One region of the Bacillus sp. EB V-12 genome, then DNA from elsewhere that is predicted to be linked to it. Evidence: riboswitches for the same ligand, from Rfam matches in the RefSeq annotation. Region 1 holds a riboswitch; each other region holds the start of a gene.
The links. A riboswitch is a leader RNA that binds a small molecule or an ion and turns the genes downstream of it on or off. The one in region 1 is predicted to bind magnesium.
Positions count from the first base shown of each region.

Region 1 (8,065 bases):
CTTCTAATCTTTTTCCTGCTATTTTTTTATAAATATGCTCATCACTATTTGACCATTTCGGATGATTAATTCTATCTTGCAATTTATCTAGTTCCTTTTGGGATAGGAATGTATATTTCGCATATTGCGGATGCTGAGAAGTTAGTATACTCCCAGCCATTGTTATGCGAAGCTCTCGACCATAGCTAGTACCAAATAATATGCCTATGCCAATAAGCATGAAAATAGACAATAGAAGCAAAATTCGTTTGAAGATTTTTCTGAGATGTTTCATAGTTTTATCCTCCAGCATTCATTACATTCAATAAATCCATTAAAATATTATTTATCTAAATACAAAAGTGTTTGATTTCCTCATGCCTGAATTCCCCACTATACTTTAGCAATTCAGGCAAAATACTTATTCCGAATTTCGTTTTTTTAGTGTATTTTTATAAATTTAATAACGTTTTTGCAACCATGAAATAAATTACTAATCCTGTTCCGTCAACAAATGTTGTAATAAATGGACCTGAAACAACTGCAGGATCTAGTTTTAATTTTCTTAGAATTAAAGGTAAAACAGCTGCTACAAGAGAGGCCCAAATAACAATAAATAATAAAGTAATTGCTACAACTTGTGCAACTTCTGTTCCAACTCCTAACATATAAGCACGAGTGAGCCCAGCTATTCCAAGTGCAAGTCCGAGAAGCATACCTATTGCAAATTCCTTTTTCATTACACGGAAAATGTCTTTAAATTTGACCTCTCCAATACCGATTGCACGAGTAATTGTTGCTACAACCTGTGTTCCTGTATTCCCACCAGTACCTACTAATAACGGAACAAAGAAAGCAAGAGCAACTACAGTTTCAATTTCGTCTTCAAAATACTTTAATACTGTACCTGTATATGCCTCAGCAACAAAAAGAAGTAATAACCATGGTAGACGTTTTAAGAAAATGCTCCAAATGCTAGCTTCAAAGTAAGATTGATTCAACGGTTCACTTCCGCCTAACTTTTGAATATCTTCTGTAGCTTCTGCTTCCATAACATTCATTACGTCATCAAATGTTATAATACCAATCATTTTATTATTTACTGTTGTTACAGGTATTGCTGCTAAATTATAATTCAGTAGCTTTTTTACAACTTCTTGCTGGTCAACTTCAGCTTGTACTGAAATTACCTCTTGAATCATAATAGTAGATAATATCTCTTCATCTGCTGCTAGTAATAACTCATGTATGGAAACGATTCCCTCAAGATAACCATGACTATCAAGAACATAACTATAAGATATTGATTCTACATTTTCAGAATGTTCCCTAATGTACTTCAATGTCATTTTTACTGACCAATTTCCTCTAACTGCAACAAAATCACTTGTGACAAGACTTCCTGCCGTTTCAGGTTTGAAAGTCATCAATTTTTTTACGTTATGTTTTGTAATTTTATCTAGATGCGCCATTAATTTAGCTTGTTTTTCAGGATGAACCGCTAGAAGTAAATCTACTAATTCATCAATCGGTTGTAAATTTAGTAACTTTTTAGCTTTGTTTTCAGATAAGTGAATTAAGATATTATATTTTTCTTCTGCACTCATATATTGAAGAATATTAGAGCTTTTTAATACAGGAATCGTATCTAGCAATATGACTTGATCTTCAATTGAAAACCTTTTTACTTCTTGCGCAACATCATACGACGGAAAACGTAAAACTTGCTCTGCATCCAAATTATTTTTGGTTATAAGTAATTCCTTTAATAATTTCTTCATGTTAACTCCTCCTCATATTGCTAAGGGAGACTCTAGAGTTTCATGAGCGGTTTTGTTTTATTTTATCTGTCTTAAATTTTTTATTAGATCAATAACAGTTACATTGCAATCAATTCATTAGTTAGAATTACCTCCTTTTTGAATATAGACAAGATAAAACAAATAACATTAAACAGAAAAACCTTTACTCAAAAAGGAGTAAAGGTTTTTTACAATACAAATAAATGATTATTAAGACAGCTCTGCCAAAATCACAGAGGTGCCTTTCTATCAAATCGTATACCACTCCCTCGTTGAGTTTTAGCACTGTATAGCATAGGTTTTTATAACCAGCTACATTAAGAAGGGCCTTAATCCGACCGTTCCTGTTGACCCATTGGCGTCTCTCGACATTTTTGGGCAGCAGCGTTTCTCTATACAGGAGCCTCACCTAACAAAGCTTATTGAATTACTTCAAAATTTAAACCAGAATTTAATATTTGTCAACTGACTTTCAATTCCATTCATAAAAAATCTTTTATAGAAAATGAAATTATATTTTATTATAAATTTAAAATTCCTCTTAAAAAACATAGAATTCAAATAGATTTAATTCGAACAAACGTTATAAAACATATGAACCTTATTGTTTTTAATCAAATTCCAACTTTATAACAGAAGATGAATAATTAGTCATTCTGTATATCAAAAGAACATTCTTAAAAAAATCTTCTTTTATGATTAAAATCTTCTTTACCATTTATCAAATTTATATGATTAAATTACTTAATCGAACTATACACTACAAGTCGAAAATATGTATTTATACGAAATGATTACATACATTTTCGTACATCATTTCTCAAAGGGCTATAAAACAATAAAATATATAAAATTAGCAATACGGTTACTTGACAATCAAAAAAAATATATTTATGCTTGCCACACGAAACAAATACATAAAATTTATATTGCTGAACCTGTTAGGTGAGGCTCCTATACAAACACAGGCTATTGCCCAAAAATGTCGAAAGACGCCAATGGGTAGAACAGGAATTGTCGGATTAAGGCTCTTCTTAAGATAGCTAAGTAATGAATTTTCATTACTTTACGTTGTATAGTGCCAAAGCTCTACTAGGGGGAGAAAAGCCTTATTTAGTCATGCCATTTTAAATCCCTCTAGTTAAATACTAGGGGGATTTTTGCGTAAAAAAAACAGGGAGTAAGCGATAGAATCTTCCTAAACACAAGTCATATTTATTAATTGACGAGAACAAGATTCTATTCATTAGCAAATGTAATATTATGTTTTGTTTTAAATCAGGAGGATATTAAAATGAAAAAAATATTAAAACTCGATTATCTATTGCTCCTTCCTCTATTCATAACATGTACTTTAGGTATTGTCATGATGTATAGTGCAAGCTCCATTGTCGCTGTCCAACATTATGGTTATAACAGTAGACATTTTGTTGATTCTCAATTAACAAAGCTACTTTTAGGAACAATAGGGTTAATAGTTTGTGCTTTACTCCCATATGAAATATGGAAAAAACGAATAATCTCTATCTGTATTATGGTTGGGGGGATTTTTTTATTAATTATGGTTTTATGGAAAGGAAAAGTGGTAAATAATGCTCAATCATGGATCTTTGGAATACAGCCAGCTGAATTTCTTAAATTAGGAACAATACTTGTAACAGCCCGTTTTTTTGCACTACGACAAGAACAAGCTAAAAATAACTGGAGTAGTATGGGAAAACTTTTATTTTTTTTAGCTACAATTTTTTTTCTTATCTTTAAACAACCAAATTTAGGATCTGCACTTTTAATATTAGGTATAGGTTTTAGCATATTTCTTTGCTCAGGAATAAATATAAATCTACTAATCAAAAGAACTACCATCGGTTCTATTTTATGGTTACCTATTTTATATTATTTGATTCAATATAGTTTATCAGAAGTTCAAAAGATACGTATTACTACGATTTTCAATCCCTTTGTTGATGCGCAAGGAAATGGATACCAGCTTGTAAATTCTTTTATTGCCATTGGCTCTGGAGGAATCACTGGTCGTGGATTTGGAAATAGTATACAAAAAACAGGTTATCTTCCAGAACCACACACTGATTTTATAATGGCAATAGTTTCTGAAGAACTAGGATTTATTGGTGTATTTATTCTATTGGCTGGAGTTTTGACTATAGTACTTCGCTCCTTAAAAATTGCACAATTATGTGTAGATCCATTCGGCAGTTTTATAGCGATTGGTATAGGATGTATGATCGGTATGCAATCTGTTGTAAATTTAGGTGGTATTACAGGACTATTTCCTCTTACAGGTACCCCATTTCCATTTGTAAGTTTTGGTGGAAGCTCTTTAATGGTTAATTTAATAGCAATAGGAATATTAATTAATATTTCAATTTTCAACAAAATTAAGTCTAATAATTAGAATATATATTATGTAATATTTTTTAGAAAAATATTACATTCAACCTCATTGAGTAATCTATATTTAAAGAATTTCTAATTAATTTTTTAACTGTATGAATACAAATATCTATGTTCATTTTAATACGAAAAAAGGCAAGCATAAATTTATGCTTGCCTTCCGTTCTCAAAATCAATTACACCTAAAACAACGTGTGGTTAACCAAATTCAGATACTGTCTTCTAAGCCCTATTTTTTATTTTTCTAAAACAATTCCTGCTATTTCATTAGCATATTTTTTAGAGTCAAATTCATCATAGTTACTTAGTACCACAACAGACAAATATTCTTTTGGAAACCGCATGAAGTGTGAGCGGTAACCTGCCCAACTTCCTGAATGTTCCAAGTATCGAAAGTTAAAACCTTCAACAAGCCTTAACCCAAAAGCATAATCTTCATTGTCAATAATTGTATCCCCAGTTGAAGAAATTTTCGGACCTATTTCGCTCATTCTTTTAACGAGATTTTTTCCACCAACGGTAACTGTAGTTAAATTTTCTCCCCATTTTACCAGGTCTTCAACTATTGTATGAACTGCCCCATCCCCTGTATGTTCCCAAGGGCTTTCATAGATTTTATATGTTCCTTGCTCATTCCTCGAATATCCACTAGCAATTGAAATAGTAGTTGGGTAGCAATCCACAATCGCTGTGTCTTTCATGTGTAAAGGTTCAAAAATACGTTCCTTTACAAACTGACGTAGGGACTTGCCACTTACCTTCTCTACCACTAGTGACAATAAAAAATATCCTGTATTGCTATACTCAAATTTTGTGCCAACAGGGAACCTTGCAATTTGATGCCCATTAAGGTGTTTTAGCGATTCTTCCACAGTTAATATATCAGTAAATTCAATATTTTCTGCTCCAGCCAATGCCATATAATCAACTAGTCCACCAGTATGATGAATTAGATGTCTCAATTTTAAATAGTTACAATACTTGTATTGCTTCAATAATATATAATCATTCTTAAGAATGTCATTGAAATGTATCAATAGATTCTAGTGTAGCAAAATAAATTGTGCTATGATGTGAGCAAATATAAAGCTATCTAACGGAGGGATTCACATGCCGCATGTTGTGTTTCGTGGAATTACTACTGAACAATTAAAACACATAAGCAAGCCATTAGTAGAAGAGCTCGCAGAGATTTGTGAGTGTGATACGGATAATTTTACGTTGGAACTACCAAGTTCTACGTTTGTATTCAATGGAGAAGAAATAGAAGCGTTTCCTCTTATTGAAGTGAAATGGTTCGAGCGTGGACAGGAAATTCGTGATCGAGTTGCCAAGGCTATTACTACATATATAATGGATTTTGGACTTCCAGAAGTAGAGGTTGTATTTACGGTTTTCACAGAATCAGCGTATTATATTAACGGGAAGCATTGTGCAAGTTAGAGCTATTTGAAAGATTTTTGTAACATTTATAAGGGGTAGAACCACGCTATCAAGCTAACTAGACAAAATACCCCCTAAAAAGAAAAAGGCGTTATTCTTTCTGAGAAATCATAGGAAAGGATAACGCCTTTATATCAACATGGGGTATAGCCAAGATACGTGTAAAAACAGGCCATAGACTCACATTTATTTCCAATTACTTTTAAAATCAGCTATTATATCCCCATAAAATTACAGCTTATATGATATTTAGCTAATTGTCTAAAGAAAATGTATGCATAGCTTTGCTGTGTGTTTTATCAATGTAGTTTTTGGATAATGTTTGGTCAAGTCGATACTAATACCCTCGATAGACGAAAGAAAATTAAGAGTGTTCCGAGAAAAAGTAATTAAAAAACGATCTTAATTTATTAAATTGAGTTATCCTTTCATACAAAAATCTGATTATTTATGTAATTGGCATTCCATTAAAACGCTCATTTACAGAAGAACATTATTCAAGTGAAGCCCTCTATAATTCAATTACAACACCTTGAAAGTTTATGATACTATCTTGATTATACTTTTTATATTTAATGTTTTAAGGAAAAAAGCTATACTATAAGCGAAACTAAAAATCAGAAAGGAAACACCAGAACATGGAAAATTATTTGCTATTTATCCTAACAGCACTCCTTATTATAATGATGCCTGGTCCCGGTTTTGCTTTAGTTACAAAAAACACTATCTCTCATGGTAGAAATGGTGGGATAAAGACCGTCTTAGGAACGGTATCTGGAATGATGATTCATACAATAATGGCTACACTAGGACTCTCTGCTATCTTAATGAAATTTGCTATGCTATTTACATTAATAAAATATGCTGGGGCATTTTATTTAATTTATTTAGCTGTAAAGTCAATTAAAAGTGCCTTTTCTAAAAAAGAAGATATATCAGGTTCAGTGGAAATAAACTCTAAGGATATTGGAACGGTTAAAAGTTTTAGACAAGGATTTACCACGGCAATCTTAAACCCAAAAACGGCTGTATTTTTCCTTAGTTTTCTACCCCAATTTATTGTGAGTAATCAAAGTCATTTCTTCCAATTTCTTTTGTTGGGATTCACATTTACGACTTTGACAGCAATATGGTATTTATTTTATATTTCTCTAATACGTCAATTAAGAACTTTTTTAAGAAAAGAAAAGGTGAACCGTACAATAGAGGGTATTACTGGCACAGTATTATTAGTATTTGGAGTTAGGTTATTTTTCCAAAAATAAATATGTAATAGAGAGAGTTTAAAACTTTCGGTTTTTCCAATAAATGAATCAATATAAAAAGTATGGCTTTCAAACAATAAAAATGAACAAACGGGTGTGTTTGTGGAATAAGCTTCAATAAAATAAAAGTTTACATTGGAGTTTTGAATCATTTATAACTAATTTTGTAATAAATTTCTCAATATAAATATACTTGTTAGTTACAGCTCTAATATTCAAAATTAACAAAAAAACAAATTATACTAACAATATGATCGTTATCCTTTTGTTTACTCCTTGTGCTAAAGATAAGATTGTGTTTCCGAATCTTATCTTTTTATTTTTGGATTTTAGATACAAGAAAAGGAATCCTTAATAGCTTAAGGATTCTGTAACAGGAAAGAACAAACATATAATAATAAAAAGAATTACTTATATTATAATTTAAAAATAAGACAAAGATGTTGAGAAAACTTGGAATGGATTGAATATTTACATGTGCTTATTTATAATTGATTAAGAGTTGGAGTAGTAATCTGTCATCTGTTCCTTTTTTAAAGAAGATTGATCTCAATCTTCTATTTTTTTGTGTTTTTTCCTCTTCTCTCGAAAAAAGGAAAAAGAATTACTTAAGAATTGTTGAAATTACTTGCTTATAGGCTAGTTGTTGCTTACCATGAACCATCATTAGGAAGGCAAATTTATCTGTTGCAAGGATCTGCCCACGTACTGGAAAGCCATTCTTTAAAAATACAGTAACTTCCCCTTTTTTCTCTTTCAATTGTTCATACATATCTTCTTGTAAGTTATACATAAAATACGCCCCCTATTTGTATTTACTTTTCTTTTAATACTTGCTGCTCATTGTTATCTATTTGTATTTCCCACCCATCTTCTATTTTTCTAAACCATTTTCCTATTTTGCTTACATAGTATTTTTTCACTTCACCGTACGGAATCCAAATTTCACATTCCTGTATTTGATTCATCACTTTATGAAGAATCTCATCATGTTCGTATTTTCTAGGTTTTCGATGTTGCGTTCTTACAAACTGTATGTATTCCATACATAACTAATTAGAAATATAATCTTTTTGTTTTTTTCGGAGATGTGGCCACTTTTTATTAGTCTGAAGGAGTTTTCCGTTTATCATTGTATGGTTTTTCATCAACACTCATCCCCTT
Region 1 is NZ_JBUXJL010000017.1:20,347-28,411, forward strand. It holds gene ACZDYH_RS27710 (phosphodiester glycosidase family protein) at 1-274, opposite strand, end outside; gene mgtE (magnesium transporter) at 432-1,760, opposite strand; M-box (ykoK) riboswitch at 2,040-2,205, opposite strand; M-box (ykoK) riboswitch at 2,712-2,888, shown strand; gene ACZDYH_RS27720 (FtsW/RodA/SpoVE family cell cycle protein) at 3,076-4,194, shown strand; partial or broken gene ACZDYH_RS27725 (serine hydrolase domain-containing protein) at 4,430-5,158, opposite strand; gene ACZDYH_RS27730 (DUF1904 family protein) at 5,304-5,636, shown strand; gene ACZDYH_RS27735 (LysE family translocator) at 6,275-6,901, shown strand; gene hfq (RNA chaperone Hfq) at 7,506-7,694, opposite strand; partial or broken gene ACZDYH_RS27745 (transposase) at 7,717-8,049, opposite strand.

Region 2 (8,065 bases), on a different contig from region 1:
CATCTAGACAACTATATAACACGAACGTTATACTCAAAAAATTTAGCTATCGTTCGTGTTTTGTGTTAAAATAATTATACTACATTTTAAGGGAGCGTTTTATTATGAAAGAAGTATTTCGTTTACAAACTGATTTTTCATCTTCATTTGATCGCTGGGTAAGTTCTTTCGTGTCTGATCACCCAGCACAATTAGAATGGACAACTTTAAAGGAATTAATCCATGAATATACAACATCACATACAAATGATACGTTACCAGCATATATTTCTTCAGCTTTAACATATTACGCCCAACGCGTTTCAACTACAAACAGTTCAGAGATTGTTATTTTTGAAAACCCTACAATCTCGTAATCTATAATAAAAAAGCACTGGTTACAGTGCTTTTTTATTTATACTTATTTAACAAATGATCATATTCCATCCAAAAGTCGGTATACATACTTCGCTCAAACTCATTTAAAATTATCTTTTCACTTGATTTATTGAATAATTCTTTTGCCTGTAGCGCAAAAGAAACAATTTGTTTTCTATATTCATTTTCATTTACTTCTATATGAAGCCCTTCATAGTATATAGCCTTTTGATCAGTAGAAATAACTTTGACAAAATCCTTTAAAACCACATTTTCACCTATATGGTTTATAGTCCAATGAATTGAAATTGGGCATCCTAACATGAGCATAGTGCCACATCCGTGCAAAATAAGCCCCTCTTCATTTTCAATATCACAAATATATTCTTTATCTAAAGTTCGTAACAGAGCTAAAGCTGATTCACTTATTCCCCATTCCTCATCCATACCTGTTTGTGTAATAATCGTTCCATCCACATTTAAATAAATTTCCCCGTGAGAACATAAATCTTCCTGCTCATTAAACAACCACTTTTGATTCTCAATATTTATAATAAAATTTTGTGGTACCATTACAAATTCCCCTTTTATAAAAATATTTATTTTTCATATTATTTATAATCAATATCATACATTTCATCCCACATATCTATTATAAATCCGTTTAATATTTTAAAAACACAGATAAAAAAGATATTGACACTACAATTTTACAGTGCTAACATTCAACATGTAATTGAATATGTTCTCTGTTAGGTGAGGCTCCTGTATAGAGAAACGCTGCTGCCCAAAAATGTCGAGAGACGCCAATGGGTCAACAGGAAAGGTCGGAATGAAGGCCTTTTTTAATGTAGCTGGTTTCAGTACCTATGCTATACAGTGCTAAAACTCAACGAGGGAGAGGTGCATGTATTTTGTCATACACAAAAACTGTTTTTATTTATGTCTACTAACAGTCTTTGTTGTGGACTCTTTTAACTGCGAATTCAGACCTTTACTCGTTTTGAGTAAAGGTCTTTTTACGTCTATATGCACCTTACTATGAAACAAACATAGCATATTCAGAAACTACTAAATTGTACGGAGGTGAGGAACAGTTGGCAATTGATGATTCGGCCCAGATACCCATACGTTTTACATTCATATTTCATCATGTAGGTAGGAAAGAAACTGTTCCTCACCATTTCAAATAGTTAGGTAACAGATTGTTTCCTCCTTCATGACAGAGGAGGAACTACCGATGTTTAATTTACAAAGACAAGAAACAAAGCATGCTTATGAGCAAGATAGCATGAAAACAAATAACGAATTATTAGTGGAGGTTGCAACACAAGATGTAAGCTCTGCGTTAAAACTTTTAGAAACAACACAAGATGGATTATCTAAACAAGAAGCGTCTCGTAGACTTTCTTTATATGGTCCGAACGAAATAGCTCATAATAAAATGGCACCGTGGTACATTCAATTTCTGTCGGCATTTAAAAATCCATTTATTTTCGTTTTATTAGCTCTTGGAGCACTCTCCTTTTTCACGGATGATATGCAAGGAACAATTGTCGTATCTGCAATGGTACTACTTAGTGCAACAATTCGGTTTTCCCAAGAATTTCGTTCTCAAAAAGCTGCCGATAAGTTAAAGGCTATGGTTCGAACAACTGCGAGCGTATTTAGAATAAATGGATTTGTACATGAAACAAAAAATGTAACGAATTTAAATCGAAATTACACAACAGAAATTCCAATTGAGGAACTTGTACCTGGCGATATCATTTCCCTTTCAGCCGGTGATATCGTTCCAGCTGATGTGCGTATTGTATCCGCTAAAGATTTATTTGTTAATCAATCTTCTTTAACAGGGGAAGCACTTCCTGTAGAAAAATACGAACACTGCTACCATACAGAAAATAAGCATATCTTACCGACAAACATGAAAAAAAATTACAATCCACTCGATATGGAAAACCTTTGTTTCATGGGAACAAATATTGTAAGTGGTAGCGCAAAAGCTGTTGTCATCTCAACAAGTACCGATACGTATTTCGGCTCTTTAGCCAATAAGGTAATTGGAAAGCGTGTAGAAACAAGCTTTGATAAAGGTGTAAACAAAGTAAGCTGGCTCTTAATTACATTCATGCTTATTATGGCACCTATTGTCCTTCTCATTAATGGATTCACAAAAGGTGATTGGCAAGAAGCTTTCTTCTTCGCTATTGCCGTCGCTGTCGGCCTTACACCTGAAATGTTACCGATGATTGTAACTGCTAATTTAGCTAAAGGTGCCGTTAACATGTCTAAACAAAAAGTAATTGTAAAACAGCTAAATTCTATTCAAAACTTAGGTGCTATGAACATTCTTTGTACAGATAAAACCGGAACTTTAACAGAAGATAAAGTTGTCCTTGTTCGTCACTTAGATCCCAAGGGAAATGAATGCAATCGCGTCTTGCAATTTGCCTATTTAAATAGTTTCTATCAAACTGGATTGAAAAATTTAATAGATAAAGCTGTTATTAAGCATACAGAGGAAAACAATACATTTAATCCATCAGCTTTTCAAAAGCTAGATGAAATTCCATTCGATTTCGCCCGCCGGCGTATGTCAGTCATCGTAAAGGATATTTCAGGTGAACATACAATGGTTTGTAAAGGTGCCGTAGAAGAAATTTTATCAATTTGTAACTACACTGAAGTGGATGAAAAAATCGTTCCACTCACCGAGGAAATACGTTCAAATGTCAAAAAACTAAGTGAGACACTAAATAGTGAAGGTATGCGGGTTATTGCTGTTGCTTATAAAAAAGATAGAAGAATAAATGATACAGAGTACGCAGTAAAAGACGAAACTGATATGATTCTCGCTGGATATATCGGCTTTTTAGATCCACCGAAACCATCTGCAGCAGCTGCAATTCAAGCATTACAAAAACATGGTGTACAAGTGAAAATTTTAACTGGCGATAACGAAATTGTTACAAGAAAGGTTTGTATAGAAGTTGGATTAGATATCTGCGAACCAATCCTCGGTTACGAGATTGATTCTTTACCAGATAAAGCATTAGCAAAACTTGCCGAAGAAACGACTGTATTTGCGAAGCTTAATCCCATGCAAAAATCTCGTATTATACACGCATTACAAGGAAATGGAGACACTGTAGGTTACATGGGAGACGGCATTAACGATGCTGTAGCATTACGTGAAGCTGATGTCGGAATATCTGTTGATACTGCTACTGATATTGCGAAAGAAGCTTCCGATATTATTCTACTCGAAAAAAGTTTAACTATATTAGAAGCAGGGATTTTAGAAGGACGTACTACATTCGGAAATATTTTAAAATATATTAAGATGACAGCTAGCTCTAACTTCGGTAATGTGTTTAGCGTGTTAGTAGCAAGTGCTTTCATTCCTTTTTTACCGATGCTTGCCATTCATCTTTTAATTCAAAACTTACTTTATGATATTTCACAACTTTCTATTCCATGGGACAAAATGGATAAAGAGTTTCTAGAAAAACCACGAAAATGGGATACTGCAAACTTACGAAACTTCATTATTTGTATCGGCCCAATTAGTTCTATATTTGATATTATCACATACGTAGTCATGTGGAATGTATTTGGTGCAAATACACCGAGCGAGCAATCATTATTCCAGTCCGGTTGGTTTGTCGTTGGGTTGTTAACACAAACTTTAATTGTTCACATGATAAGAACACAAAAGATTCCATTTATTCAAAGCACTGCATCAACACCAGTCGTTTTATTAACCGCTCTTATTATGGCAATCGGGATTTATATTCCATTCTCACCACTTGGTGCAGCCGTTGGTTTACAAGCATTGCCACTTAACTATTTCCCTTGGTTAGTAGGAATACTATTAGGCTACGCTTTTTTAACACAATTCCTGAAAAAGCTTTATATTAAAAAGTTTCATAGCTGGTTGTAAAAATAAGAATGAGTGGGTATCCCCCGCTCATTCTAAAAAACATAACACATATTATATATGGAGGTGACCATGATGGTATGGTACGACATTGTATTCAGGTTAGTTATAGCAATTATTGTAGGAGCTTGCATTGGAATGGAAAGACAATGGAGACACCGAATGGCTGGGTTACGGACAAATGCTCTCGTATCACTTGGTGCCTGTATAATAGGAAAGGTGTCATGATTTTACTACTTCATGACACCTTCTACATAAACTTATTTTCTAACTTTTGTTGAAACGACTTCTCTTGCTTACGTAGTAGTTGACTACCTCGTTGTAAAATCGGTGTTCCATACTTATCGTTAATTTGATCAATGACAGCAAGTAGTGGTTCTTTTTTCGCATCCTCTTCAAATGAAAATAAATCTAATTGTTTCACCGATTCTGTCTTCCACTCTATTTCAGTAGCTGTAACACCTAGTAAACGAACGGAATCACCATCCCAATGTTGCTTCCATAAACGGGATGCTGCTTGAAAAATATCGCGTTCTTCCCAAATTGCATTTTTCAATTGCTTACTCCGTGTTACTGTTCGCCTATCATGGTATTTAATCATAATTTGAATATTATAGCTGACAAGGGTTCGCTTTTGTAATCTTTTACTCACTGATTTTGATAACCGTTCTAACATATCAAGTAATTCTTTCTCTTCATCCATATCCTTTGAAAAAGTCATCGAGTTACCGACACTTTTATGTTGGCCCATTTGACTCGGATCCACTTCCCTATCATCCGTACCTTTTGCACGCTTTTGTAAATCAATACCGTGCTTGCCAATTTTAGCGCGAATGATATGCTCGTCTCCCTTCGCTAACTGTTCAATTGTATGTATATGAATTTCATTTAATTTTTCAGCTGTTTTTTCTCCAATCCCATGCATTGCTTCAACTGAAAGTGGCCAAATCATTTCTGGAATATCACGTTTTCGAAGTACGGTAATACCGAGAGGTTTTTTCATATCAGAAGCTGTTTTTGCTAGGAAAAGATTTGGAGCGATTCCGATACTACACGGAAGCTGCAACTCTGTTAATAGTGCTTGTTGAATCATCTTTGCTATTTCAAGAGGCGAACCAAGTGCGTAGCAATCTGTAATATCTAAATATCCTTCATCTATTGAGACTGGTTGTATCTTTTCTGTAAAACGAGAAAGGACTTGAAACATTTGAAATGAAGCTTCGCGATATAATGTGAAATTAGGACGCCTTACAACTAATTGCGGGCATAACCTTTTCGCTTCCCAAAGGGGCATCGTCGTACGTATTCCGTATTCCCTCGCCTCATAACTACATGTTATAATAATTCCTTTTCTCTCTTTTTCATTTCCAGCAACCGCTAATGGCTTTCCTTGTAATGATGGATCATGAGCAATTTCAACAGATGCGAAAAAGCAATTCATATCTACATGTAAAATAACACGACCATTTTTCGGATACATTTCTCGCATAGTACTCACTCCCTAATCAGAACGTTCGTTCTTTTATTATATCAAATTTTGCACAATAGTTATAATAATTACTTGTTCTTTTTTATAATCGATATAAATCGAAACTTTAATCAACTCTCACTAATCGGACTTTTACGGGCAGCAGGGCCCCCACCTAACTTCTTTACTTTCGCTGAATTTTGAGGTGGGGGTCTTACTGTCCGGCAAATAGCGGGATAAACTCAACTATACATTCCTTGTAGTTATATTAATCATTGCAATTAATTATTTACTACTTCCGATTTTCAATATGAATACGTTAGGGTTATTCCCTCGTCTAGTACATGTAGCAACAACGTATATACTTCCATAGTTTTTCTTATATTCGCTTATACGTCTTGTCAAAGCAATCGAATCAAAATAAAAAGCGTGTAAATCATAATTGATTTACACGCTTTTTCTATTCCATTACTTCGCTACTTCTTCAATAATTGCAACAACTAATTCTGCTGTTTTTGCTAATTCTTCAACAGGAATCTTCTCGTTTGTTGTATGAATTTCTTCATAACCAACCGCTAAGTTAACTGTTGGGATACCATGTCCTGCAATTACGTTTGCATCACTTCCGCCACCACTTTGGTGAAGAGAAGGTGTACGACCAATTTTTTCAGCTGCACGTTTTGCAACTTCTACAACGTGATCGCCATCAGCAAATTTAAATCCTGGGTACATAACGTTTACTTCAACGTCTGCATGACCGCCCATTTCTTTTGCAGTTGTTTCAAATGCTTCTTTCATTTTCGCAACTTGTGCTTCCATTTTCTCATTAATTAAAGAACGAGCTTCTGCAAAGATTTGTACATGATCGCAAACGATATTCGTTTGTGTACCACCTTCAAAACGTCCAATATTTGCAGTCGTTTCAGAGTCAATGCGACCAAGTGGCATCTTCGCAATTGCTTTCGCTGCGATAGTAATTGCAGATACACCTTTCTCCGGCGCTACACCAGCGTGAGCTGTTTTCCCGCGAATAATTGCGTTCACTTTCGCTTGTGTTGGAGCTGCAACAACGATTTCACCAACTTTTCCATCGCTATCTAATGCGTAGCCATATTTCGCTGTAATACGCTCACGGTCTAATGCTTTTGCACCAACAAGACCTGATTCTTCTCCGACTGTAATAATAAATTCTATTTTACCATGAGGGATATTTTTCTCTTTTAAAACACGGATTGCTTCGAACATTGATGCTAATCCAGCTTTATCATCCGCACCTAAAATTGTTGTACCATCTGATACGATATATCCATCTTTAATAGAAGGCTTAATTCCATTACCAGGAACTACTGTATCCATATGAGAAGTAAAGTAAATTGTATCAACACCATCTTTTGTTGCTGGTAAAGTACAAATTAAGTTACCTGCACCATGACCAGTTACAGCCATTGTGTCATCTTCAAATACTTCTACACCTAAATCTGTAAATTTCTTCGTTAATACTTTGCAGATTTCTGCTTCAAATTTCGTTTCAGAATCTACTTGTACTAATTCCATAAATTCATTTACTAAACGTTCTTGATTAATCATAAGACTGCGCCTCCTGCACTACCATTATGTATGTAACACTATTAATTATAACAGAATTTCGCAAAAGTTTCGAAATACAAGACAAAAAACAGATGGTTTACATGTCTAGATAACCATCTGCTTTCTATTACTCATTTAACAATACCCAGCGCATATGATCTTCCCACACGCCATTTACCATTAACATCTTCCTAGACACGCCTTCATATTGAAAACCTATCTTCGTTACTACTTGTATAGATGCTAAATTACGAGGCATAATCGGAGCTTCTATACGATGTAACTGAAATTCCCCAAAAGCAACTTGAATTGCTTTTCTAAGCGCTTCTGTCGTATACCCTTTGTTTAACTCTGCTTTATCTAATTTATAACTGAGTACACAAGATTGATAAATGCCACGAACGATTAAATTAAATGAAATACACCCAATTATTTTCGTATCATCACCCTTTTTAAAAATCCATAGTCTGATGATTTTCCCTTCTTCGAACTCTTTTCTATCCTTTTGCAACTTTTTCTTTTGATAATCTAGCGTAAAAAAATCATCCGGTCTATACTCTTCCCAAGCTTTTAAAAATTCACGATTTCTGTCGTAATATTGAAGAACTGTTTCAGCATACGACTCATCAATTTCCCTTAAGTATAAACGATCTGTTTCGTATATTTTCATCATCGTATCTCCATTCTTCAGCTTGCCCAACTAAAAATTA
Region 2 is NZ_JBUXJL010000001.1:494,672-502,736, reverse strand. It holds gene ACZDYH_RS02695 (DUF3932 family protein) at 105-356, shown strand; gene ACZDYH_RS02690 (hypothetical protein) at 391-930, opposite strand; M-box (ykoK) riboswitch at 1,099-1,264, shown strand; gene mgtA (magnesium-translocating P-type ATPase) at 1,598-4,303, shown strand; partial or broken gene ACZDYH_RS02680 (MgtC/SapB family protein) at 4,376-4,510, shown strand; gene ACZDYH_RS02675 (DNA polymerase IV) at 4,551-5,789, opposite strand; gene ACZDYH_RS02670 (tripeptidase T) at 6,237-7,355, opposite strand; gene ACZDYH_RS02665 (GNAT family N-acetyltransferase) at 7,483-8,028, opposite strand.
Region 2: it holds a riboswitch for magnesium, as region 1 does, so the genes downstream of both, mgtA (magnesium-translocating P-type ATPase) here and mgtE (magnesium transporter) in region 1, are expected to answer to the same signal.

Region 3 (8,065 bases), on a different contig from region 1:
TCTTCCCCCAAAACCAAATGATAATAGTTGTTCTGATTGGGATTGGGATGATGAACTTGGGGTATGGCAGTGTGATGATAGTAGTTCAGGTTATCGTGGGCATTATTTCTATGGTGGGCGATACTATCAAAATAAATCCACTTTTAAAAATTCATCGGCGTTTAAATCGTATCAATCGTCTGCTGAATTTAAAGGTGGAATTGGAAGCGGTTCAAAGGGAGGATTTGGGGGCTAAAATATGTCGCAATACATAAGGGATCGAAAAGAATTTTATTTAAAATATCCGGATTTTTGGTCGGATTTATATGAATGTGAGTATAGTTTGTTTCATGTTTTTTCTATAACAAATCAGACTTTGGACCAATTACACTTAGCGACTGAACGAATGGGGAAAATATTTTTTAAGACTGCTAGACTGCTGCGTAATTTAAGTGACGAACAGCTTCTAGATCTTGGCTTTCCATCCGCGAGTTTATCTTTCATTAGAATGAAAGGGCTCTATCCTGAATCTGTAATTTCGCGATTTGATTTTGCTGTAACAGAGGATAACAAAATCAAAATGCTTGAGTTTAATAGTGATACACCAACTTTTATTGTGGAATGTTTTCAAATGAATGGGAAAGTATGTGGAAATCTAGGCTATGATGATCCAAACTCGGATCAAGAACGATTGCTATCTTCTGGTGTAACGAAAGCAGTAATGGAAGCGACAAAGGGATTAGATAATCCAAATGTTGTTTTTACAGCACATCATGAACATATCGAGGATTGGAATACCACTATGTATTTAAGTCAGCTATGCCATGTTGAAAATAAAGTAGTGCCAATGTCAGAACTTAGAATTACAAAGGATGCTCTAGTCGATAAAGATGGGGCGAAGATTGATGTTTTATATCGCCAAACATATCCGATAGAAGATTTAATTGAGGATCAAGATCCTGAAACAGGAGATTTGGTAGGTGTGGAATTGTTACAACTTGTAAAAGCCGGAAAGCTTTTTATAATAAATCCTTTGTCAGCATTTTTACTTCAGCCAAAATCAATTCAGTGTCTTATTTGGGGGTTAGCAGAAGAAGAGGCCTTTTATACAAATGAGGAACAACAGTGGATTAAAGAATATATGTTACCTACATATTTAGAACCAGATTTATTTTTAGGAAAAGGTTCTTTCGTTCAAAAACCTTCATTTGGGAGAGAAGGAGATACAATTACGATTCGCGATAAAGACGAAAATATTATGCTTCAAAATGCACACCAAACATATAAAGCGTCACTGCCGATATTTCAAAAGTATATCGAACTGCCAGTCGTATCCTTGGAAACAGAAAAAGGGATCGAGAAACTGTCATATGTGTTTGGTTCGTTTTTAATTGCTGGAAAAGCGAGTAGTATCGGTATTCGTGCGGGAGAAAAGATTACAGGAAATGAATCGTACTATTTACCGGTAGGTATAAAAAGGAGGGGAAAAAATGATTAATTTTTTATTATATTTAGTAGTAACACTCGGCCTTTTATGTATAGGTCTGTTCTTGATGGAAGTGACAACGAAAGTAAAGGAATTTAAGTTAATGGCTCAAGGAAATAAGGCGGTAAGCTATGTGCTTGGAGGACGATTACTTGGGTTAGCTGTTGTTTTATATTCGACAGCAGCTAATTCAATTTCACTTCTTGATATGATTTCGTGGGGAGCAGTTGGGATTTTGGCTCAAATTATCGTCTTTTATTTAGCTGAGTGGCTTACACCACGCTTTAATATAAACAAAAGTCTCGAAGAAGATAATCAAGCAGTTGGTCTTTTTCTTATGTTTTTATCAATTTCAATTGGGATTGTAATTGCTGGTTGTATAACTTATTAAAAACTTTACGTTTAAACGTAAAGTTTTTTATTTTATCCCGTAAAAGCCCGATTGGTGAGGGCTAATAATCAGTGGGGGATGAACAAAACCTCCACTGATTAAAGTTACACTTTATATATGTTAGTTTGCCATACCTTTTGAAAAAATTGTAGGCTACGGTTGACATCTATTTTAAATAAGAGTAACATTTTCAATGTAATGAAAATAAGTCTCTGTTAGGTGAGGCTCCTGTATAGAGAAATGCTACTGCCCAAAAATGTCGAGAGACGCCAATGGGTCAACAGGAATGATCGAATTAAGGTTTTTCTTAACGTAGCTGGTAATGTACCTATGCTATACAGTGCTAAAACTCGGTGAGGGAGAGGTCCGTAGATTTCTAATTATATTAGAAATCGTTTATTTGTGTATGTAATGGCCGCTACTCTCTTAAGGGTAGGGGTCTTTTTTGTTACCAAGCTATGAGTAATTTCATAGTATAAACTATAAAATTAAACGAGGAGGTGAGGAGCATGTCAAATTCTGACTCGGTTCCGTTACCCATATACTTCAAATCAAAAATATATGATGTAGGCAGGAAACGATTTGTTCCTCCCTCTATATTTATCACAATGTAGCGTTTATAAAGCGCGAGACACTTTCACAGTAAAGTGGATAAATTGAGAAACAAAGCGTTTCTTCCTATGTTGTAAAGGAGGAGACGATAATATGTTATATGCAAACAAAACTGTGGGTAACACGTCATATAAACTAAGTAAAAAATCAATAAAAGAACAAACAATGCTCCAAAAAAATAAAGATTTATTAATTGAAATTGCAACAAGAGATGTAAAATCTGTATTTGCATATTTTAAAACAACAAGAGACGGACTATCAATGAAAGAGGCGCAAAAACGTATTCAAGTATATGGCCGAAATGAACTAACTTCAAAAAGAGCACTTCTCGCAGAAGTAATGATGAAGCTTGGTGGCATGATTCCAGGTTTTTCAAAACAACGTGTGTGTGATGAATTACAACGTGAAACGATTACTGTATCTAGAGTAGAATGTTCTAGTAGTACAGGGTTAAATAGTGAACTGAAAATGATGGAGATACCAGTGCAAGAACTTGTACCTGGAGATATGATTTTTCTTTCGGCTGGAGATGCTGTGCCAGCTGATGTACGTATTATTTATGCAGATGATTTATTAGTGAATGAGTCTGTGTTAACGGGAAACGAAGCGAATATAGAGAAGTTTGAGAGCTGCTATCACCTTGAACGTAAACGATTTATTCCATTAAAACGGATGAAAGATTATAATCCACTTGAGCTTGAAAATGTATGTTTTAAAGGTTCGCATATCGTTAGTGGAAATGCAAAAGCTATCGTTGTTTCTACTGGAAAAAATACGTATTCAGGCATATTGCATACTTGTTGTAGTAGAATGTCTTAATGTGTTAATGGTGCTAAATATACAAAAACAATGTATAATAGACAAAGTTGAGCAAAAACGTAGAATGGTAATCTATTTATATAACCTTACGTGATAACGTGAGGTTATTATTTTTTTAATAGGAGAGGAATTATGAAAAAAGTATTATTAGTTGATGGTATGGCACTATTATTTCGTGCTTTTTACGCAACAAGTGTCTACGGACAATTTATGAAACGACAAGATGGAACCCCTACGAACGGGATTCATGGTTATATGAAACACTTGTTAACAGCTACGCAAGCGATCGAACCAACACATATCGTTACATGCTGGGATATGGGAAGTACGACATTTAGAACAGAATCGTTCTCGAATTATAAAGCAAATCGTGCAGCGCCACCAGAAGAATTAATTCCTCAATTTGATTTAGTGCAAGAAATGACTGCGAAATTATCCATTCCAGTTATCGGTATGAAAGGCTACGAAGCGGACGATTGTATCGGTACGCTTGCAAAACAATACTGCAATGAAGCTGAAGTTTATATTTTAACTGGTGATACAGATTTACTTCAACTTGTTGATAAGAACGTTACAGTTATGCTTCTGCGTAAAGGAATTGGAAATTACGAATATTACACACCGGAGAAAATCATGGAAGAAAAAGGTGTAGAGCCGTGGCAAATCGTCCATGCAAAAGCTTTCATGGGAGATACAAGTGATAATTATCCAGGTGTAAAAGGTATCGGTGAAAAAACAGCGTATAAGCTTATTCAAGAGCACGGAACAGTATCCGCTGTACTAGAAAATGTAGAATCATTAACAAAAGCGCAGCGTACGAAGATTGAAAGTGATTTAGAGAACTTAAATATTTCGTTACAATTAGCCCAAATTCACTGTGAAGTTCCAATTTCATGTTCACTAGAAGAAGGATTACACACAATGGATGAAGAAAAACTTAGATTTGTTTGTGAAGAAATGAATTGGGGAAGACCTGAAATATTAATAAATATGCTATAAATAGTTTGGGAAGAGGGATGTTGCATAAGTCGAACTTTGACTTGGTGACACCTTCTTTTTGTTTTTGTAAACAGTATTATAATAAATAAAATTATGTCGAACTCAATTTTAAATATATAAATATTTCGACAAGATATAATGATAAAAGTTGATGAAAATAATAACTTTTATCATGAAGTGAATTAATTTCAACATAGTTTTAGATAATCATTTTTTCGTGTTCACAAAGTTGTCAGAAAATAAACGAGATTTTCATATGAAGTTCAAATAGAATTCACAACAATCAATTATTATAAGGACACACAGATAATTCTTTATCTTTTATATAAACCATCCCCCAAGGAGGACAATGAAAATGAGAAAAAAAGTGAGAAAATCTTTTAAACAATTATTAATTGAAAATAAACAATCACTATTAAATAATAAAGAAAATATGAAGGAAATTGAAGAGAGAATTGAGAAACGACATGTAGCATATAGTGGTGCTAGTAATTAAATAAAATAAAAAAGATAGCCTATGTAGGCTATCTTTTTTATTTTATATTGAAAAAACGCTATTCAGCTCTTTAATTTTGTAAATATGCAAGATATTTTTATAGCGTTTTTCTATCAATATTACTCATTTTTCGAGGTTGAAATTGGTATATACCAATTTTTGAGATTTTCTATTCAAAATATTACAAAAAATGTTACAATACACTCAAATTTATACTATAAAATCATTTTAATATGAAAAATTGGAATGAAAAGAAAGGAGAGGAATATGAATAAAGATGTCGCTTTGAAATGATTATTATCATTTCATTAGGAGTTGATGTAAAAAGATGAAAAGATACGAAGAATTGGACTCTATAAGAGGGATTTCTTCATTAGTAGTAATGATCGGTCATCATTTAATGATTTTTTCAGCATTTCAAAATTACAGTTATGAAGATAATAAACCATTTGTTGTGTATCTATTAAAAGAAACGCCTGCTCGTCTAATTTTTAGTAGTGGTAACGAATCAGTTATTATCTTTTTTGTTTTGAGCGGATTTGTTTTGTATGAATCTATTCAAAAAAACTATAGTAGCTATGGGTCATACCTTTTAAAACGTATATGCAGAATATATATTCCTTATATTGTGGCAATAATTATAGCTATTGTATGCCAGATTACAATTAGTGAATATGGTATTTCTTATTTAAGTGAATGGTTTAATCGCTCATGGACGATTGAAAGTTCTTCAAGCTTAATCGCACAACATATTTTATTGGTTGGGAAATATAATACAGATGCATATAACGGTGTGATTTGGTCACTTGTCCATGAAATGCGAATATCAATAATTTTCCCGTTAATTTTGATGATTTGCTTACGAAAAACGTTAAGGTGTTCATTACTATTATTGTTTAGTTTTAGTATATGTTCTGTCGTAATATTATTTTTGTTTCGCTCGGGCTTAACATTAACAAGCTATGCATTAACATTGCATTACACAGTACTGTTTTTACTAGGAGCACTAGTTGCGAAGTATAAAAATAATTTAATAGTTTTTTATAGTAATTGTACTAAAAACACGAAAATTGCATGGTTTTTATTTGCGATTTTACTTTTTATGTATGAAGGGCTTATAGGAGAAATGAAAGTGCTCAATAATTTTATATTTCGAGACTACGTAGTGGCGATAAGTGCATGTTTATTTGTCATATTAAGTTTGTCAATATCAACTTTGTCGTCCTTGCTACATAATAAATATTTGTTATATTTGGGGAAGATTTCTTACAGTCTTTATTTATACCATATTATATCGTTGTTTTCCCTTATATACATGCTCCATGAAATATTACCGTTGCCTATTATTTTAATTTTTTCACTTGTTTTTTCGTTTATACTTGCAATGCTTTCGTATGTATATGTAGAAAAATTTGCATTCGGAGTCGGAAAGTATGTAACAAAACAAGTGGATAGAAGAGAGAAAGGGTTATCTGTAAAGAGTGAATTGCAGGATGTTATTCAGAAAAGGGCGGTGAAATAATTGAAGCAAGAAATGAGTATAAAAGATTTTCAACAATTACTGAAAAGAAGATTCGTAACGATTATTTTAACGATGTGTTGTTTAACCGCTTCTTTAGTTCTTATCTCTATGTATGTTTTAAAGCCGTCATATCAATATTCAACGCAAATTCTTGTTGGGAATTTAGATGAGTTTAATAAGGAAAATTCAACAAATAAAACACAAGAAAATAAGCAACTAGTAACATCGTATGTTGATATTTTAAAAAGCCCATTAATTATTTCAACAGTCAAAAAAACTTTGAAATTAGAGCAATCAAGTTATGAATTAGCACAAAAAATCTCGGTTGTGAATACGGACAACTCACAAATTGTAACTGTTACAGTAAAAGATTCCAATCCGAAAATCGTGAAAGACATTGTAAAGACATTGGCAGAGCAATCACAAAAAAGCTTTCAACAGTACACAAATGTACAAGGGGTGAAAGTATTAACTGATCCTGAGTTACAGGAACAGGCTGAAAAATTGTTTCCGAAATTTCAACTAATCATTCCTATTTCTTTAATTGTTAGTTTTTTTGTTGGGATAGGTTTAGCTGTATTTCGAGATTATTTTGATGAACGTATATACACGGAACAGGATTTAGAGAAAATAACAACAGTCTCTGTTATTGGTCACATAAATATGGAACCGAATAGAAAAAAGAAACCTACAGAGGTTGATAAAAAATCATCTATATATCGAGGTGAACATGTCGATGTTTAGGACAAAGAAGCAGCTGCCATTCAATTTGCATGATGATCTGATGAAAGAGCAGTTTTATACGGTGTATCACGAGCTGAAAAAATCCGGAAAACAACTGTTCACAGTTAGTTCAACGAAGGACAGAGGTGTTGTTGCCTCGCTTATAGTAAATATGGGTCTAGTGTTTGCGGAAATGAAAAAAAAGGTGTTACTTATTGATGTGAATTTTTCTGACCCTAAACTACATGTATTATTACAAAGTGATCACATGATAACAGTAAACGATATAATAAGCTCTTCCTCCTGCAATTATGAATCTTTTTCTAGTAATTTGTCTAATTACTTATATTGTATTCCTGCAAAAAAAACAGTACATACAGGGACGCCTTTAGTTGCTATGGATGAATTTGATAATGCGATTGCTAAGTGGAAAGAAGATTTTGATTACATTTTCGTTTATTCTTCTGAAGTATTTGAACTTCCTGCTACGCACATTATTGCAGGGAAATGCGATGGAGTGGTCTTAGCAGTTAAAAAGCGAAAAGATTCACTACGTACAGTGCAAAAAGTAATAGCGGATATAAATAGGAAAGAATGTGAATTAATAGGTATAATTTTATATTCTTGAATGTGGGGGTAACGATCCATGATTCGTGAAACAAATCAAGCCAAGTTGTATACGATTCCGGCTCAAGAAAAGCCTAGCATATTGAATCGAAGTGTAAAACGCTTGTTTGATATTATATTTTCAATCATATTGTTACTATTAACAATACCAATTATGTTGTTCTTTTGTATTATGATTACCTTGGAAACATCAGGGGCTCCAATATACTTTCAAGAACGTTTAGGTATAAACGGGAAGAAGTTTAATGTATTTAAATTAAGGTCGATGGTAAAGGATGCTGAAATGAACGGACCACAATGGGCAAAAGAACATGATCAAAGAATTACAAAAGTTGGATTGTTTATAAGAAAAACGAGAATTGATGAATTACCGCAACTTTTAAACATTTTAAGAGGAGATATGTCTTTTGT
Region 3 is NZ_JBUXJL010000002.1:782,453-790,517, forward strand. It holds gene ACZDYH_RS10720 (hypothetical protein) at 1-235, shown strand, start outside; gene ACZDYH_RS10725 (glutathionylspermidine synthase family protein) at 239-1,477, shown strand; gene ACZDYH_RS10730 (DUF350 domain-containing protein) at 1,470-1,856, shown strand; M-box (ykoK) riboswitch at 2,061-2,226, shown strand; gene ACZDYH_RS10735 (P-type ATPase actuator domain-containing protein) at 2,562-3,287, shown strand; gene ACZDYH_RS10740 (5'-3' exonuclease) at 3,420-4,286, shown strand; gene ACZDYH_RS10745 (FbpB family small basic protein) at 4,642-4,782, shown strand; gene ACZDYH_RS10750 (acyltransferase family protein) at 5,111-6,304, shown strand; gene ACZDYH_RS10755 (YveK family protein) at 6,305-7,048, shown strand; gene ACZDYH_RS10760 (CpsD/CapB family tyrosine-protein kinase) at 7,035-7,655, shown strand; gene ACZDYH_RS10765 (sugar transferase) at 7,674-8,065, shown strand, end outside.
Region 3: it holds a riboswitch for magnesium, as region 1 does, so the genes downstream of both, ACZDYH_RS10735 (P-type ATPase actuator domain-containing protein) here and mgtE (magnesium transporter) in region 1, are expected to answer to the same signal.